DNA from 2 places in the Nocardioides sp. DN36 genome. Region 1 is predicted to be linked to the other one. Evidence: riboswitches for the same ligand, from Rfam matches in the RefSeq annotation. Region 1 holds a riboswitch; the other holds the start of a gene.
What was found. Region 1 has a riboswitch for cobalamin ahead of ACZ43H_RS02660 (CbtB domain-containing protein). Riboswitches for the same ligand answer to the same signal wherever they lie in the genome.
Positions count from the first base shown of each region.

Region 1 (8,461 bases):
CGTGGAGCTGCGCAACGAGGACCTCCGGGTCGCCGTGCGGGAGGGTCGGGAGGCCAATCTTGTGCTCTTCTGCGTTGACGCCTCCGGCTCTATGGCCGCGCGTAAGCGGATGTCCCAGGTGAAGACCGCGATCCTCTCGCTGCTGCTCGACGCCTACCGCCGCCGTGACAAGGTCGGCCTGGTCACCTTCCGAGGCGCCGAGGCGACGGTCGCGCTGCCGCCCACACGCTCCGTCGACATCGCTGCAGCGCGGCTCGACGAAGTTCCGGCAGGGGGACGTACGCCGCTGGCCGAAGGGCTGCTCGAAGCCGCTCGCGTGCTGACCCGCGAGCGAATGCGCGATCCACGGCTGCGACCACTCCTGGTCCTGGTCACGGACGGTCGCGCGACGGGCGGAAAGGACGCTGTCGCGCGGTCACAGCAGGCTGCGGAGTACGTCGCCGGGCTCGGCGTGACGACGGTCGTCATCGATGGCGAGAGCGGCCCCCTGCGTCTTGGCCTCGCACTGCGACTCGCCGAGCTGCTGCGTGCCGAACACCTCCCCGTGGCCGAGGTCAATGCTGAGGCGCTGGCCGGCACGGTCCGATCCCGCACGCAGAAGGGAGCGGCCTGATGCCCCAGGGCAAGCCCGCCGTCGTCCCCGACGACGGCCTGACGACGAAGCAGCGTCGCAACCGACCTCTGCTCGTGGTGCACACCGGCGACGGCAAGGGGAAGTCCACCGCCGCCTTCGGGCTCGCGCTCCGCGGGTGGAACCAGGGCTGGAAGATCGGTGTCTTCCAGTTCGTGAAGTCGGCCAAATGGCGCATCGGCGAGCAGACCGTTCTGGAGCGACTGGGCCGGCTGCACGAGGAGACGGGCGAGGGCGGCCCGGTCGAGTGGCACAAGATGGGTTCCGGCTGGTCGTGGACCCGAAAGCAGGGTGACGCCGAAGACCACGAGACCGCGGCTCTGCAGGGATGGCAGGAGATCAAGCGCCGCCTGGCCGACGAGAGCCACGACCTGCTGATCCTCGACGAGTTCACCTACCCGATGAAGTGGGGCTGGGTGGACGTCCAGGACGTTGTAGAGACGCTGACCAACCGCCCGGGCTTCCAGCACGTGATCATCACGGGCCGCAATGCCGATCCCCGACTCGTCGAGGCTGCCGACCTAGTCACGGAGATGAGCAAGGTCAAGCATCCGATGGACGTCGGCCAGAAGGGCCAGAGGGGCATCGAGTGGTAGCCCTGCCCCGGCTCGTCGTTGCAGCACCGTCGACCGGACAGGGGAAGACCACGATCGCCACCGGCCTGATGGCGGCACTGCGGATCGCCGGCCACGAGGTGAGCGGCCACAAGGTCGGTCCGGACTACATCGACCCCGGCTACCACGCCTTGGCGACCGGCCGCCCCGGCCGCAACCTCGACCCGCACCTCGTGGGCGAGGAGCGGCTCGTCCCGATGTTGCTGCACGGTGCGTCCGGCGCGGACATCGCGGTGATCGAGGGCGTCATGGGCCTGTACGACGGACGACTGGGCACCGACGGATTCGCCTCCACCGCGCACGTCGCCACCCTCACCCGGACGCCAGTAGTGCTCGTGATCGACGTCGCCAAGCTGTCCCGCTCCGCGGGGGCGATCGCCCTCGGCATGGCGACGTTCGACGCCGGAGTCCGGGTGGCCGGTGTCGTCCTCAACCAGGCGGGATCGGACCGCAACACCGCCGAGATCATCGGCTCGCTCGAGCAAACGGGCCTGCCGGTCCTTGGCGTGATGCCGCGCGACGTCCGGCTCTCCACACCCTCACGCCACCTGGGGCTCGTCCCCGCCGCCGAACGGGACGGTTCCATCCGGATGATCGAACAGCTCGGGGAGCAGGTGGCCCGCCACCTGGACCTCGACGCGATCCTCGAGGTCGCCCGCTCGGCGCCGCATCTGGACGCCGAGTCGTGGAGCCCCGCACGAGAGGTGATGTCGGTCGGCGCCAGCGACCACCGGCCAGTCGTCGCGATGGCCGGCGGGCGCGCCTTCACGTTCCGCTACGCGGAGACCGAAGAGCTCCTGACCGCTGCCGGCTGCGAGGTCGTCACCTTCGATCCGCTCGTCGATCCGGCCCTTCCGGCTGGCACGCAGGGCATCTACCTCGGCGGCGGGTTCCCCGAGGTGTACGCCGCCGAGCTCGCCGCCAACCGTGGTCTGCTGGACGATCTGCGTAGCGCCGTGGCAGCCGGGATCCCGACGGTCGCCGAGTGCGCCGGGTTGCTCTACCTGGCCGAGTCGCTCGACGGCGCACCCATGGCGGGCATCCTCCCGGCCACGGCTGCGATGGCAGGGCGGCTCGTGCTGCGTTACCCGGCTGCGGTCGCCGCGACCGATTCGCTCCTCACCAAGGCAGGGGAGGAGGTCACCGGCCATGAGTTCCACCGCACCCGTACCTCCCCGGCGGCCGGCGAGAGCGCGGCCTGGGCGATCGACCACGAACCAGTCGGCTATGCCAGCGGGAACCTCCACGCGTCGTACCTCCACGTCCATTGGGCCGGCCACCCTCAGCTCGCCCAGCGGTTCGCCGACGCCGTCTACGCCGCGCCGATGCACGTGGTCTCGCCCGCTCCGCCTGCGGTGCCCGTCACGCGACCCCGTGACCGTGTGGCCGACCCTTTGCGCCATCACGGCGACGTCGAGACGGGGGAGGGGCTCTTGGACTTCGCCGTCAACGTCTACGACGGCGGCCGGCCGGCCTGGTTGGAGCGCGCCCTGCGCGAGAGCCTCACCGCGGCGGCGGCGTACCCCGACGCCGAGCCGGCCCGCGCCGCGATCGCCCAGCGGCACGGCCGAGAGCTCGAGGAGGTCCTTCCGACCGCCGGCGCCGCGGAGGCGTTCACGTTGATCGCCCAGCTGCGCCCATGGCGGCGCCCCGTCGTCGTACACCCCCAGTTCACCGAGCCGCATGCGGCGCTGGAGCAGGCCGGACACACCGTGACGACGGTCCTGTGCCGACCGGAGAATGGCTTCGCGCTCGACCCCGACGCGATCCCTGATGACGCCGACCTCGTCGTCATCGGCAATCCCACCAATCCGACCGGTGTCCTGCACCTGGAAGACACGCTCCGCCGACTGCGCCGACGCGGCCGTCTCGTCGTGGTCGACGAGGCGTTCATGGACGCGGTGCCCGGCGAGACCGGCTCCCTGGCCCGCGAGCGACTCAGGGACTTGGTGGTCGTCCGGAGTCTCACCAAGCACTGGTCCATCCCGGGCATCCGTGCCGGCTACGTCGTCGGCGACCGCGCCCATGTCCGCTGGTTGGCCGACCGGCAAACGCCCTGGTCGGTCTCGGCACCGGCCATTGCCGCAACGATCGCGTGCACCAGCCGGACAGCGACCCCCGAGGTCCGCGAGCGTGCGGCCACGCTGGCGCGTTGGCGCGACTTCCTCGAAGGCGGTCTTCGCGGACGCGGGATTGACTACGCGCCATCGGCGGCGCCCTTCGTCCTGGCGCGGCTGGGACGGGGCGCTCATGCGGCGCTGAGGGAGCGCGGCGTCGCTGTACGCCGGGCCGACACGTTCCCGGGGCTCGACTCCACTTGGGTCCGCATCGCCGTGCGTCCACCGGGGATGACGAACCAGTTCTTCACCGCGCTCGACGCGGTCCGCCTTCTCCAGCCCACCTTGTGAGGTCCGCCATGCCCTACGTCTCCGCCCCGTCCGACATCGCCCGCGATCATGCGGCCAAGCGCTTGGCCGCGCTGGCCACCCCGCCCGGTGCCCTCGGCCGCCTCGGCGAGCTGGGCATCTGGCTCGCGTCCTGCCAGGGCCATGTACCTCCGAAGCCGGTGAATGACGTCCGGCTGGTCATCTTTGCCGGCGACCATGGCGTCGCCTCGCACGGTGTCTCCGCGTTCCCGCCCGCGATCACCGGTGCGATGGTCCGCACCTTCCTAGCCGGCAAGGCGGCTGTGAATGCCTTGGCAGCCACCCACGGCGTCGCGGTCCGCGTGCTAGACCTCGGTGTCGACGACGACTTCGCCGATCTCGACGAGGCGACTCGCGCGGCGCTGACCGTCCACAAAGTCCGTCGGTCCAGCGGCGCCATTCATCTCGAGGACGCGCTCACGCCGGAGCAGACCCGGCAGGCCCTCGACGCAGGGGCGGCGATCGCGCGAGAGGAGATCCGGGCCGGTGCTCAGCTGCTCCTCGGCGGAGACATGGGCATCGGCAACACCACGCCCGCCGCGTCCCTGGTCGCCGCCGGCCTCGGGCTTCCCGCAGCCGAGGTGGTCGGGCGCGGCACGGGGATCGACGATGTCGCGCTTGCGCACAAGACCGAGGTGATCGACATCGCCCTCCAGCGTGCCGGCACCCGGGCCGGCGACCCGGTCGAGACACTGACAGCCTTGGGAAGCGCAGACTTGGCCGCCACCACCGGCTACCTCCTTGCCGCAGCCCAGGACGGCGTACCGGTGCTGCTCGACGGACTCATGAGCGTGGCCTGTGCCCTCACCGCCGACCGGATCGAGCCCGGCGCCGCCGCCTGGTACGCCGCCGGGCACCGCTCCACCGAGCCTGCCCAGTCCCTCGCGCTCGCCAAGATGGGCCGAGAACCGCTGCTCGACCTCGGCATGCGGCTGGGGGAGGGGGCAGGTGCTGTCGCGGCCGTTCCGGTGGTCCGCAGCGCCTCCGCCGTGCTCCGCGAGGTGGCGTTGCTGTCCGAGCTACGGGCGTGATGCTGCTCGACGCGTGGCGGCTGGCCCTCGGCACACTCACCGCTATCCCCGTCGCCCCACCGGCCCTCGTCGACCGACGCCGGGCCGGCATGGCCATGGTGCTCGCACCGCTGGCAGTCCTGCCGCTCGCGGTGGCGGTGACTCTGGTGGCCCTGGCCGGGCATGGCCTCGACGTGCCGATCCCCGTGGCGGCTCTGCTGGCGCTGGGCGCAACCATCCTCGGCAACCGCGCCTTCCACCTCGACGGGCTCTCCGACACCGTCGACGGCGTGGCGGCCTCCTACGACCGTGAGCGGTCATTGGCGGTGATGAAGAGCGGCACGTCGGGTCCGGCCGGCGTCGTGGCGGTGGTCCTGGTCCTCGGCCTGCAGGCCACAGGCCTGGTCGCAGTATTGGCCTCACCGCACCCTGTGCGCGCCGCCGTCCTCGCCGGCTGCGCGCTCTGCGTCTCCCGCGCCGCGCTCGCCACCTGCTGCGCCCGGGGCGTGCCGTCCGCACGACCCGGGGGACTCGGCGACACCTACACCGGCACCGTGGCCCGGCCGGTCGTCGTGCTCATGTGGCTGACGTGCGCCGCCGTTCTCTCGCTCGCCGGCGCTTGGTCCGGACTCACCTGGTGGCGCGGAGCGCTGGCCAGCGCGATGGCACTCGCCGTGGTCGCCGTCTTCGTCGCGCGAGCGGTGCGGCGGCTCGGCGGCGTCACCGGCGACGTCTTCGGCGCCGCGATCGAGCTGGCGCTCGCCGCCCTGCTGGTGGCCCTCTCGTGAGCGCCCGAGCCGTCGGTCTTCTGCTCGGGTTCGCCGCGGACCGCGTGCTCGGAGACCCGCAGCATCTCCATCCCGTTGCCGGCTTCGGCAACGCGGCCGCGGCGCTGGAGCGTCGGCTGTACGCCGACTCGCGGCCGCGGGGTGCGGCACACACGGCGGCACTCGTCGGGGCGGCGATCGTGGTGGGAGTCGTAGCGGAGCGGGCAGCGGCGCGGAACCCCGTCGCCCAGGCGGTGGCCACCGCGGTGGTGGCCTGGACGGTGCTCGGTGGGCGCTCGCTGGAGCGCGAGGCACTCGCGGTCGACGCGCTCCTGAGAGCAGGCGACCTCCCGGCCGCCCGTGAACGCCTCACCCATCTGGTGGGCCGCGACACCTCGGCGCTGGAGGAGTCGGAGGTCGCGCGCGCGGTCGTGGAGTCCGTCGCGGAGAACACCTCGGACGCCGTCGTTGCACCGCTGCTGTGCGGAGCCGTGGCCGGGATGCCCGGGCTGCTCGGCTACCGGGCGGCCAACACCCTCGACGCGATGGTCGGCCACCACAACGACCGCTATGAGCGGTTCGGCTGGGCCGCCGCCCGCTTCGACGATCTGGTCAACCTGCCCGGCTCGCGGATCGCCGGTGCCGCCACGCTCCTTGCCTCGCCAGGAACGGCGCGGTCCGCCGCCAAGGCATGGCGCCGTGACGCCGCCGCCCATCCCAGCCCCAACGCCGGAGTCGTCGAGGCCACTTTCGCCGGCGCTCTCGGCATCCGGCTGGGCGGCACGAACCGCTACTACGGCAGCCGGCTCGAGCACCGTTCCGTCATGGGCGACGGGCGCGCCGTACGACCCGAGGACATCGGTCGGGCCGCCCGACTCGCACGCAGGGTTGGCATCATCGGTGCGGTCGTGTCGGCATCCGGCGCGTTGCTCGTGGCTCGGCGCACAGCGGGCCGGAGTGCGATAGCATCCGGCTAACGGGCACGAGGAAGCCGGTGAGAATCCGGCACAGTCGCGCTACTGTGACATCGCCTCCGGGCGGTGGAGTCAGACCCGAGTGTCCGTCATCCATCCCATCGAACAGGGACGCACGTATCCCTGAGGAGGACACATGTCGCAGGTCTCTGCGGCGCCGGTCGCCGGCGCACCTTCCGTTCCCACCATCCCGTTCGGCCAGCTGGCGCCATGGGCGCTGTTCTTCGGTCTCCTCGGAACGCTGGTGCTCTTCTTCGTCAGCACCGACCAGGGTGCCGTCTCCCTCCTGTCCGGCACGGCCATCCACGAGTGGGTCCACGACGGACGCCACCTCCTCGGCTACCCCTGCCACTGAGCCTGATTCCGGCCCGGATCCAGGCCTGAGCCCGGGATCCCGGCCGAGCTCTGAGCGCTCTTCGGCGCGATAGCGACCCCGAACAAGCGCGGCGGGGCTGTTGACGACACTTCTCGCGCGCGGCGCCGGCGTCGGCGCCGCGCTGCTTCCTGAACGGAAACCAGCATGACCGCACGTGCATTTCTCATCCGTGGTCTGATCGCCGGCCTGGTTGCCGGCATCGCCACCTTCTTCGTCGCGTACTCGGTGGGGGAGCCCCACGTCGAGACTGCCATCGCCCTCGAGGAGTCAGGCACCGCCGCCGAGGAGGCGCCGACCGACGCGTCCCACGACCATGGCGACGAGGCCTCCGGAGGCCACAGCCACACGCACAGCCACTCTCACGGTGACGAGGGCGAGGATACCGAAGTCTCCCGGGACAACCAGCGGACCTGGGGCCTGCTCACCGGCAGCCTCGCCGTCGGACTCGCGCTCGGCGGCATCGTCGCCCTCGTCGCGGCCGGCACCATCGGCCGCATGGGCCGGCTCCAGCCCGGCCAGTCCACCGCCCTGATCACTCTGCTCGGCTTCGTCGCCTTCGCCCTGGTGCCGTTCCTGAAGTATCCGGCGAACCCGCCGGCGGTCGGAAGTGGTGACACCATCGGCGACAGGACTGCGCTCTACTTCGGCTTCGTGGCCGTCTCGGTCCTGACGGCCGTCGCCGCGACGTACGTCGCGCTGCGGCTGCGCAACCGCCTCGGCACCTACGGTGGCGTCGTCGCCGGTGCAGCCGGCTACCTGGCCGTCATGGCCGTCGCCGGCCAGCTCTTCGCCACCGTCAACGAGGTCGGCGACTTCCCGGCCGACACGCTCTGGTTCTTCCGCCGGGCGTCACTGTTCACGCTGGCCACGATGTGGGGCGTGATCGGCGTGGTGCTCACCGGACTGGTCGGTCGGCTCTACGCCGCGCACACGGCGCGGGCGCAGCGGCGCGCGCTCGCCGCGAGCCTCTGACGGCCCGCCCCGCGAACCAACCTGTCGGCTCCTGCGCTCAGCGCGGGAGCCGGCGGCTTTCCACGGGAGTGTCGGCCAGCAGGTGGTCGGACACGATCCGGCGGGCCGCGCCGGGATCGACGCCGCCGTACCAGACGTCGTCGGGCTGCACGCTGACGACCGGGGCCTGGTTGCAGGGGAACTGACAACCAGTGTGGGTGACCAGCACGTCATGGTCGCCGAGCCCGGCCTCCATCAGTCCGAGGATCAGCGCGCGGGCCGTCTCGTCGGATCCGCGGGCCGTGCACCGCGGGCCGCGGCAGATGAGCACCTGGCGCCGGTGGCGGGTCACGTCCTCCCAGGCGGTCGAGGTCAGGCCCGGCTCGGCGCCGGAGATCGGCTTCAGGTCGAACAGCGCGACCTCGATCTCCTCGATCGTAGAGGCCAGCCGGGTCGCAACCTCGATCACCGGCCGGTGCCCGGCGCGCTCGCGCCACCAGTGGGAGGCGATCCTCCGTAGCCATGACTGCCCAGGGGCGAGCGGGCCGAGGCTGATGCCGGCGAGGCTGATCGTGGTGGCGCCGGCGTCCGCGAGCCGGGTGAGCTCGCGCGAGAGCGATGGGTCGCCCATCTGCAAGAAGGCGACGCCCGCATGGTGGCGGTCGGCCGCCGCGAGCAGCTCGTCGCGACGGTCGACATCGGAGACGGACAT
Region 1 is NZ_AP043823.1:359,317-367,777, forward strand. Features, by position in the region: gene ACZ43H_RS02630 (VWA domain-containing protein) at 1-613, shown strand, start outside; gene cobO (cob(I)yrinic acid a,c-diamide adenosyltransferase) at 613-1,227, shown strand; gene ACZ43H_RS02640 (cobyrinate a,c-diamide synthase) at 1,221-3,653, shown strand; gene cobT (nicotinate-nucleotide--dimethylbenzimidazole phosphoribosyltransferase) at 3,662-4,702, shown strand; gene ACZ43H_RS02650 (adenosylcobinamide-GDP ribazoletransferase) at 4,702-5,469, shown strand; gene ACZ43H_RS02655 (cobalamin biosynthesis protein) at 5,466-6,425, shown strand; adenosylcobalamin (AdoCbl) riboswitch at 6,408-6,557, shown strand; gene ACZ43H_RS02660 (CbtB domain-containing protein) at 6,559-6,777, shown strand; gene ACZ43H_RS02665 (CbtA family protein) at 6,943-7,770, shown strand; gene ACZ43H_RS02670 ((2Fe-2S) ferredoxin domain-containing protein) at 7,808-8,461, opposite strand.

Region 2 (8,461 bases), 630 kb from region 1:
GGTAGGACCGCATGTCGGCGGTGGACAGACCCGCCACACCCTGCCCGAGCAGGTCCTCGGCGAACTGCGCCTCGGCGTCGACCGCCTCCGTGACCATCTCCCGCACCCGGGCCGCCAGCTCGTCGTCGAACAGGTCGGGCTCCTCGGCCCGCACCGTGTCGACCACGTCGAACGCGAAGGCCATGTGCATCGACTCGTCGCGGAACACCCAGTTCGTCCCGGAGGCCAGCCCGTTGAGCAGCCCGCGGGAGCGCAGGAAGTAGACGTAGGCGAAGGCACCGTAGAAGAACAGCCCCTCGATGCAGGCCGCGAAGCAGATCAGGTTGAGCAGGAAGCTGCGCCGGTCCTCCTTCGTCTCGAGGCGGCGCACGTCGAACAGCTCGTCGATCCAGCGGAAGCAGAAGTCCGCCTTGTGCTTGATCGAGGGGATGTTGTCCACGGCGGCGAAGGCCTCGTGCCGCTCCTTCTCGTCGGGGACGTAGGTGTCGAGCAGGGTCAGGTAGAACTGCACGTGCACCGCCTCCTCGAACAGCTGCCGCGACAGGTAGAGCCGGCCCTCGGGCGAGTTCACGTGCTGGTAGAGGTTGAGCACCAGGTTGTTCGCCACGATCGTGTCGCCGGTGGCGAAGAACGCGACCAGCCGCGACACCAGGTGCCGCTCGGCGGCGGACAGCTTCGCGAGGTCCCTGAGGTCGGTGTGCAGGTCGACCTCCTCGACCGTCCAGGTGTTCTTGATGGCGTCGCGGTAGCGCTCGTAGAAGTGCGGGTAGCGCATCGGCCGGAGGGTGAGGTTCATCCCCGGGTCGAGCAGCATCCTGGTGTCGGTGGTGTCCGTGGTCGTCGTCATTCGCAGGCCTCGCAGGTCTCGGGGTTCTCCAGGGAGCAGGTGGTTCCTGAGGAGGCGACGGAGGAGCCGTCTCGAAGGGCGACCGCTTCCTGATCGGGGACGGCGGCGCGCGCGGCACCGACGGTCGTCTGCTGGATGCGCGTCGCGGGCCGCGAACGCAGGTAGTACGTCGTCTTCAGCCCGGCCTTCCACGCGTGGAGGTACATCGAGCTGAGCTTCCCGATGGTCGGGCTGGGCAGGAACAGGTTCAGCGACTGGCTCTGGTCGACGTACGGCTGCCGGGCCGCGGCCATGTCGACCAGCGCCCGCTGCGGCAGCTCCCACGCGGTCCGGAAGAGCACCCGCACGTCCTCGGGGATCGCGGCGATCCCCTGCACGGATCCCTCCTGCCGCTTCACCTGCTCGCGCACCTCGTTGGTCCACAGGCCTCGCGAGCGCAGCTCACGGACCAGCGCGGCGTTGACCTGGAGGAACTCCCCCGACAGCGTCTCGCGCTTGAAGAGGTTCGACACCTGCGGCTCGATGCACTCGTAGCAGCCGGCGATCGAGGCGATCGTGGCGGTCGGCGCGATCGCCACCAGCAGCGAGTTGCGCAACCCGTGCTCCGACACCTGCTCGCGCAGCCGGGCCCAGCGCTCGGTCTGGGTCGGCGTCACGCCCCACAGGTCCGGCTGCAGGTCGCCCCGCGCCGCGCGGGTGTCGGCGTACGCCGGGTGGGCACCGTGCACCGCGGCCAGCTCGGCCGAGCGCTCGAGCGCGGAGAGGTAGATCTCCTCCGCGACCCGGGTCGACAGCTCCCGAGCCTCGTCGGAGTCGAACGGCAGCCCCAGCGCGAAGAAGACGTCCTGCAGCCCCATGCAGCCCAGGCCCACCGGCCGCCAGCGCGGGTTCGACGCCGCCGACTCCGGGCTCGGGTAGTAGTTGATGTCGATGACCCGGTCGAGATAGGTCACCGCCGTGCGCACGGTGGCGCGCAGCTTGTCCCAGTCGAGCTCCCTCGGTTTCGAGACGCTCGCTGACGCTCGCTCCTCGACCAGCGGACGCAGGTGCTGGGCGAGGTTGACCGAGCCGAGGTTGCACACCGCGGTCTCGGCGTCGCTGGAGACCTCGATGATCTCGGTGCACAGGTTCGACAGGTGCACGACGTTGCCCGGCACCGCGGTCTGGTTGCAGGTGCGGTTGGACGCGTCCTTGAACGTCATCCAGCCGTTCCCGGTCTGCGCGAGGGTGCGCATCATCTTCGCGTAGAGGTCACGCGCCCGCACCCGGCGTACGACGCGACCGTCGGCCTCGGCGGCCCGGTAGGCCCGGTCGAACTCCTCGCCCCACAGGTCCGGCAGCTCGGGCGCGGCATCGGGGTCGACCAGGCTCCACTCCTCGTCCGCCTCGACCCGGCGCATGAACTCGTCGGGCACCCAGTGGGCCAGGTTGAGGTTGTGGGTGCGCCGGGCGTCCTCGCCGGTGTTGTCGCGCAGCTCGAGGAACTCCTCGACGTCGGGGTGCCACGGCTCGAGGTAGACGCACGCGGCCCCCTTGCGCCGGCCGCCCTGGTTGACCGCCGACACCGAGGCGTCGAGGGTGCGCAGGAACGGCACGATCCCGTTGGAGTGGCCGTTGGTGCCGCGGATCAGGGCCCCGCGGGAGCGCACCCGCGAGAACGAGATGCCGATGCCGCCGGCGAACTTCGACAGCGCCGCCACCTGTCCGTAGCGGGCGTAGATCGACTCCAGCTCGTCGCGCGGGCTGTCGACGAGGTAGCACGACGACATCTGGGTGTGCCGGGTCCCGGAGTTGAACAGCGTCGGCGAGCTCGGCAGGTAGGCCAGCGAGGCCATCAGCCGGTAGAGCTCGATCGCCTCGGCGGGGGTGGTCGCCAGCCCGCAGGCGACCCGCATCAGCCAGTACTGCGGGGTCTCGACCACGAGCCGGGTCTCCGGGTGGCGCAGCAGGTAGCGGTCGTAGACGGTGCGCAGCCCGAAGTACTCGAAGCGCAGGTCGTTGGCGGTGTCGATGGCCTGGTCGAGCTTGCGGGCGTTCGCCTCGACGAAGTCGGCGGTGGCGTCCCCGACCAGCCCCTCGAGCCGACCGAGCCGGACGGACTGGCTGAAGGACGCGATCTGCTGGCCGGCGACCTCCTTCTCGACGTACGCCGCCAGCAGCCGGGCGGCCAGCCGGGAGTACTCCGACTCGTTCGCGGTCAGCTCGGCCGCGGTCTGGATCGACAGCCGGTCCAGCTCCGCAGTGGTGGCGCCGTCGTACAGGCCCGAGATGGTGCGCGTCGCCACGGTGAGCGGCTCGACGTGCGACAGGCCGGTCGCGCAGCGCTCGACCGCGCGGACGATCTTGTTGAGGTCGACCGGTTCACGGTCGCCGTTGCGCTTGCACACCGTCATCGTGGTGCGCACGGTGGGTTGGGTCGTCTGGGTCATGCTGCTCTCTCCTCGCGAGCTCGCCGGGTGCCGGGGACCTGCGAGGAGACGACGACGCGGACGCGTCCGGTTCGAGGGCGCGCCCGTGCTGTCGTGCGACCCACCCGCGAGGTCCGCGACGAACCGCGCACAGGTCGTGCGCGGGCGCTGGCAGGTCTTCGGACTCGTGGGCACAACTCTCGACCCCTACTGACCGTCGCTTCCCAGCTCCATGGTGCGGAGCCAGTGCGTGTGACGGCGTTCGTTCCCACTCACCGCTGCGGGGCAGTCCCGGACTCGCACCGGGTTCCCTCTTGCCCCGGAGCGCCACCTGCAGGCGACGCTCCGGACCAGCACGAGCACCATATCCAGTGGCGTACGCCGATCACCGGCACCACATCTTGTGTCGGCGTGTCGAAGAACGCCCGGCCGTGTTGCGGTGGCCTGTCAGGCTGTCGTCATGCGGATCGTGATCGCCGGCGCGTCCGGCTTCCTCGGGAGCAACCTCGGCTACGAGCTGCGTCAGCGCGGGCACCTGGTGACCCGGCTGGTGCGCAGGCCCGCTCAGGAGCCGGACGAGTCCACGTGGGACCCGTACGCCGGCACCTACGAGCGCGACGTCATCGAGGAGTCCGACGTCGTGGTCAACCTCGCCGGGACGCCGACGGCCGGCAACCCCCACTCGTCGCGGTGGGCGCGCGAGCTGCGCGAGAGCCGGGTGACCACGACACGGGTGCTCGCCCGCGCCGTCGCCGAGACGGAGTCGAAGCCCGCGTTCCTCGCCGGCAACGGCATCTCCTGGTACGGCGACCACGGGGACCAGGTGCTGACCGAGGCCTCCGACAGCCGGGGGCACGCGCTCCTGACCGAGGTGACCCGGGACTGGCAGGCCGCGACCACGCCGGCGACGGAGGCCGGCGCGCGCGTCTGCGTGCTGCGCACCTCGCCGGTGATGGACCGGCGCAGCGAGCCGCTCAAGCAGCTGCGGCTGCTCTTCAGGGCGGGGCTGGGCGCGCGGCTCGGCGACGGGAAGCAGTACATGGCGATGATCTCGCTGCGCGACTGGGTGGGCGCGGTGGCCCACCTCGCGGAGCACCCCACCGCCAGCGGACCGTTCAACCTCTGCTGCCCCGAGACCCCGACCAACGCCGAGTTCACCAAGGCGCTCGCCGCGGCCGTGCACCGTCCCGCGATCGTCTTCGTGCCGAAGACCGCGCTCCGGGTGGGCGCGGGCCGGATGGCGCCCGAGCTGCTGGGCTCGCTCAACGTGCGGCCGGCCGCGCTGGCCGAGTCCGGCTACGAGTTCCGGGACCGCGACGTGGACGCCGTGCTGCGCACCGGGCTCGCCGGCTGACCGCCCGCGGGCTCAGCGTACGGGCACCCAGCGCGCCAGCGTGCTCTCGAGCAGCGCGGGCACGACGGGCTTGGTCAGGAAGTCGTCCATCCCCGCGTCCCGGCAGCGGTCCCGCTCCTCCGCGGTCGCCGCGGCCGTCATCGCGATGATCGGGATCCGGCGGCCGTCGCCGCGCATGGCGCGCACCGCGCGGGTCGCGTCGAAGCCGTCCATCACCGGCATCTGGCAGTCCATCAGGATGGTGTCGAAGCCGTCGGGCTCGTCGGCCAGCGCGGCCACCCCGGCGGCCCCGTTGTCGGCGATCACGACGTCGTAGCCCAGCCCGCGCAGCACCCCCTCGGCGACCAGCTGGTTGACCTCGTTGTCCTCCACCGCCAGCACTCGCCCGCGCGACTCGGCGGTCCCGTCGCTCATCGGCAGCGGCGCGGCCAGGCGCGGCTCACCGCGGCCCCCGAGCGTGGCCAGGGTGTCGAGCAGGCGCGAGGGCAGCACCGGCTTGCCGAGGAACGCGTCGAGGCCCGCGTCGGCGAGCCACTCGGCGGCGGGCTCGACCGCGGACGACAGCAGCGCGAGGCGGGTGTCGCGGTGCCGCTCCTCGGCGCGGATGATCCGCGCGAGCTGCTCGCCGTCGGCGCCGGGCATCATGTAGTCCAGCAGCACCACGTCGTACCTCTGGTCGTGGCGGACGGACGCGTCGAGCTCGACCAGGGCGTCGTACGCCGACTCCACGACCGTCACGTGCACCCGCCAGGCCTCGAGCTGCTCGCGCAGGATGAACCGGTTGGTCTCGTTGTCGTCCACGACGAGCACGTGCAGGCCGGCGACCGCGTCCTGAAGGGTCGACCCCGTCGGCAGCGACGCCGCCGTGGCGTCCGCGAACGGCGTGGTGAACCAGAAGGTGCTGCCGACACCCGGCTCACTGACGACGCCGATCTCGCCGCCGGTCGCCTCCACGATGCGCTTGCTGATCGCGAGCCCCAGCCCGGTGCCGCCGTACTCGCGCGTGGTCGAGCTGTCGGCCTGGGAGAAGGCGGTGAAGAGCTGGCGCTGCGCGTCGGGCTCGATCCCGATGCCGGTGTCGCGCACCTCGACCCGGACCCCCTCGGGACCGGCGCCGGCGCGGACGACGACCTCGCCGACGGAGGTGAACTTCACGGCGTTCGAGACCAGGTTGGTGATCACCTGGCCGAAGCGGACGGGGTCGCCGCGCACCATCGACGGCATCTCCTCCGCACTGGCCACCACGAGCTCGAGGCCCTTGGCGCCGGCCCGCTCCGCCACCAGCCCGACGCTCTGCTCGACGATGCTGCGGGGGTCGAAGTCGACCTCCTCCAGGTCGAGGCGACCCGCCTCGATCTTGGACAGGTCCAGGATGTCGTTGACCAGCGCGAGCAGCGAGCGGCCCGCCTGGTCCACCCCCTCGGCGAGGCGACGCTGGTGGGCGGTGAGGTCGGTCCGGCTGAGCAGCTCGCTGAGGCCGATGACGCCATTGAGGGGCGTGCGGATCTCGTGGCTCATGGTGGCGAGGAACTCCGACTTGGCCCGGGACGCGGCCAGCGCGTCGTCGCGCGCGGCGGCGAGCGCCTTGCCGGCCTCCTCGCGCTCCGAGACGTGGGCCAGCAGCACCAGCGTCTGGGCGAAGATCCCGACGTCGGACGCGGCCGCCTCCTCCCGGACCCCGGTGTCGGAGACCACCACGCAGGCGATCCGCTCGCCGGCCAGGGCCGGGCCGGCGATCAGCACGGCGCCATCCGGCCCCGGCGCCTGGACGACGGTGCGCTCGGCGACAGCCCGGGTCGCGAGGTCGCGGGCGGCGGCCAGCACGTCCTCGTCGTACTCGTTCCAGCCGGTCGGGAAGTGCACGAGCTCGCGCGCGTCGGTGGGGTCGGGGGCGGACACGAGCACCGCGGGCCACCGGGCGTAGGGGCGGACCACTGCCTCCGAGGCGACGAGCACGTCGACCAACGTGTCCGACTCGTTGGCCGCGGCGGCCATCGCGCTGAGGAACTCCAGGCCCTGCTCCGCCTCCTTGCTCTCGGTGACATCCTGCACCGTGCCACCGAGGCGGACGACCGCGCCGGAGCCGTCCCGGACCACGCGGGCGCGCGTGCGGACCCAGCGCACCCGGTCCCCGGCCGGGGTCGAGAGACGGGTGTCCATCTCCATCTCGTCCCCGTGGGCCATCAGCTCCTCGTACGCCGCCACGGCCGCGGGGCGGTCCTCGGGGTGCAGCAGCTCGAAGAACCGCTCGGCGCTGGGCGTGAAGGTCGCGGGGTCCTTGCCGACGAGCCGGTAGAGCTCGTCGGACCAGTGCAGCTCGCCGACCCCGACCTCCCTCTCCCAGCTGCCGATCCTCGCGATCGACTGCGCCTCGGCGAGCTGCACCTCGCGATGACGCAGCTCCTCGAGGATCCGGTGCTGCTCGGTGTGGTCGCTCAGGCGGTGCAGCCAGCCGCGGTGGCGACCATCCTCGTCGAGCAGCGGCGTGTGGCTGACCAGCGCCCAGAAGGAGCTCCCGTCGGCCCGGACCAGCCGCAGCTCCTGGTCCGCTCCGGGCTCACGCGCGTCCCGGAGCCGGTCGAGGTGGGCCAGGAAGGCCCGGCCTCCCTCCTCGTCGAGGGCGTCCGTGACGGACAGGCCGTCCATCTCCGCGCGGGAGCGGCCGAGCATCCGGGCCATCCGCTCGTTCGCGTACGTCGTCAGCCCGGCGTCGTCGAGGACCCACAACCCGTCCGGGACGGCGCGCACCACCCACGACTCCACTGCCTCCATGTGCCGCATGCTTCCGCACCGAGGGCCGCCGCGTCCGCGACGTGCCCGGATTCGTCGGTGATCGTCCGTTCACGCCGCCGGACGGGGCCGGTCACGCACCTCGGCGACCCGCCACTCCCCCGCCGCCCGGACCAGCACGACGGTGCGCGTCGACGGCTCGTCCCGGGGAAGCACCACGCGGCGACCCGCGCCCACGGCCACCGCGTTCGCCAACCGGTCGGTCACCGCGACCTCGAGCCGCGCCGGGCCACGCTTGCGCACGTCGACGCCAGGGGTCCGCCAGTGCGAGCCATGCGGGCCAGCAGTTGCATCCGCATCCCGCGCACCCGCAGGCCTCGGTGGTTCCACGACTCGAGCATGGCCACGTCGCGACGCCCGGCGGCCGAGCCGGGCACGTACAGGTCCCGCAGGGCGGCCACGTCGCCGCGCGCCCACGCCCGGGCCCGGCGTACGTCCCAGGCCCGCAGGGCCGCCGCCGGGTCCCGCGTCGCGGCCGCGGCCACGACCGGGTGGGCCGGCGACAGCCGTTCGCGGGCCAGGCCGGTCAGCACGGCGGCCGCGGTGACCACCGCGGCGAGGACCAGCAGGGCGAGGAGCGTGCGCGGAAGCAGGCGAGACGTGTCCATGCAGTCTCCCTACCCCGTACGGCGGGTCCGTCCGCGGGTTCTCCACAGGCCGGCCCCACACTGACCGGGTGAACGAGAAGCGACTGGGACGCCGGGCCCTGCTGGCGGGTGGCGCCGCCGTCGTCGCGGCCTCGGCGGGCGCGGCGCTCGGCGTCGAGCAGGGCGTGCTCCCGGGGCGACCGTGGCTCCAGGCGCACCTCGGGCTGAACGGGGACGCGGGGGTCGTGCCGGACATCGAGCCCGGCCGCGCCGTCACCGGCTCGTTCGTCTCCGCGCACCGGCTCGGCGCCCCGACCGGCTGGTCGATCCTCCGACCGCCCGGCCGCCACGGCCCCCTGCCGGTCGTCGTCGCGCTCCACGCGCTCGGCCAGACCCACGCGACCCTGACCGGGCCGGCGATGGGGCTGGACCGCTTCCTCGCTGCCTCGGTCGCGGACGGCACGCCCCCGTTCGC
Region 2 is NZ_AP043823.1:989,938-998,398, reverse strand. Features, by position in the region: gene ACZ43H_RS05765 (ribonucleotide-diphosphate reductase subunit beta) at 1-847, opposite strand, end outside; gene ACZ43H_RS05760 (ribonucleoside-diphosphate reductase subunit alpha) at 844-3,276, opposite strand; cobalamin riboswitch at 3,409-3,625, opposite strand; gene ACZ43H_RS05755 (TIGR01777 family oxidoreductase) at 3,716-4,609, shown strand; gene ACZ43H_RS05750 (response regulator) at 4,622-7,381, opposite strand; gene ACZ43H_RS05745 (hypothetical protein) at 7,451-7,606, opposite strand; gene ACZ43H_RS05740 (hypothetical protein) at 7,603-8,007, opposite strand; gene ACZ43H_RS05735 (alpha/beta hydrolase) at 8,076-8,461, shown strand, end outside.
Region 2: it holds a riboswitch for cobalamin, as region 1 does, so the genes downstream of both, ACZ43H_RS05760 (ribonucleoside-diphosphate reductase subunit alpha) here and ACZ43H_RS02660 (CbtB domain-containing protein) in region 1, are expected to answer to the same signal.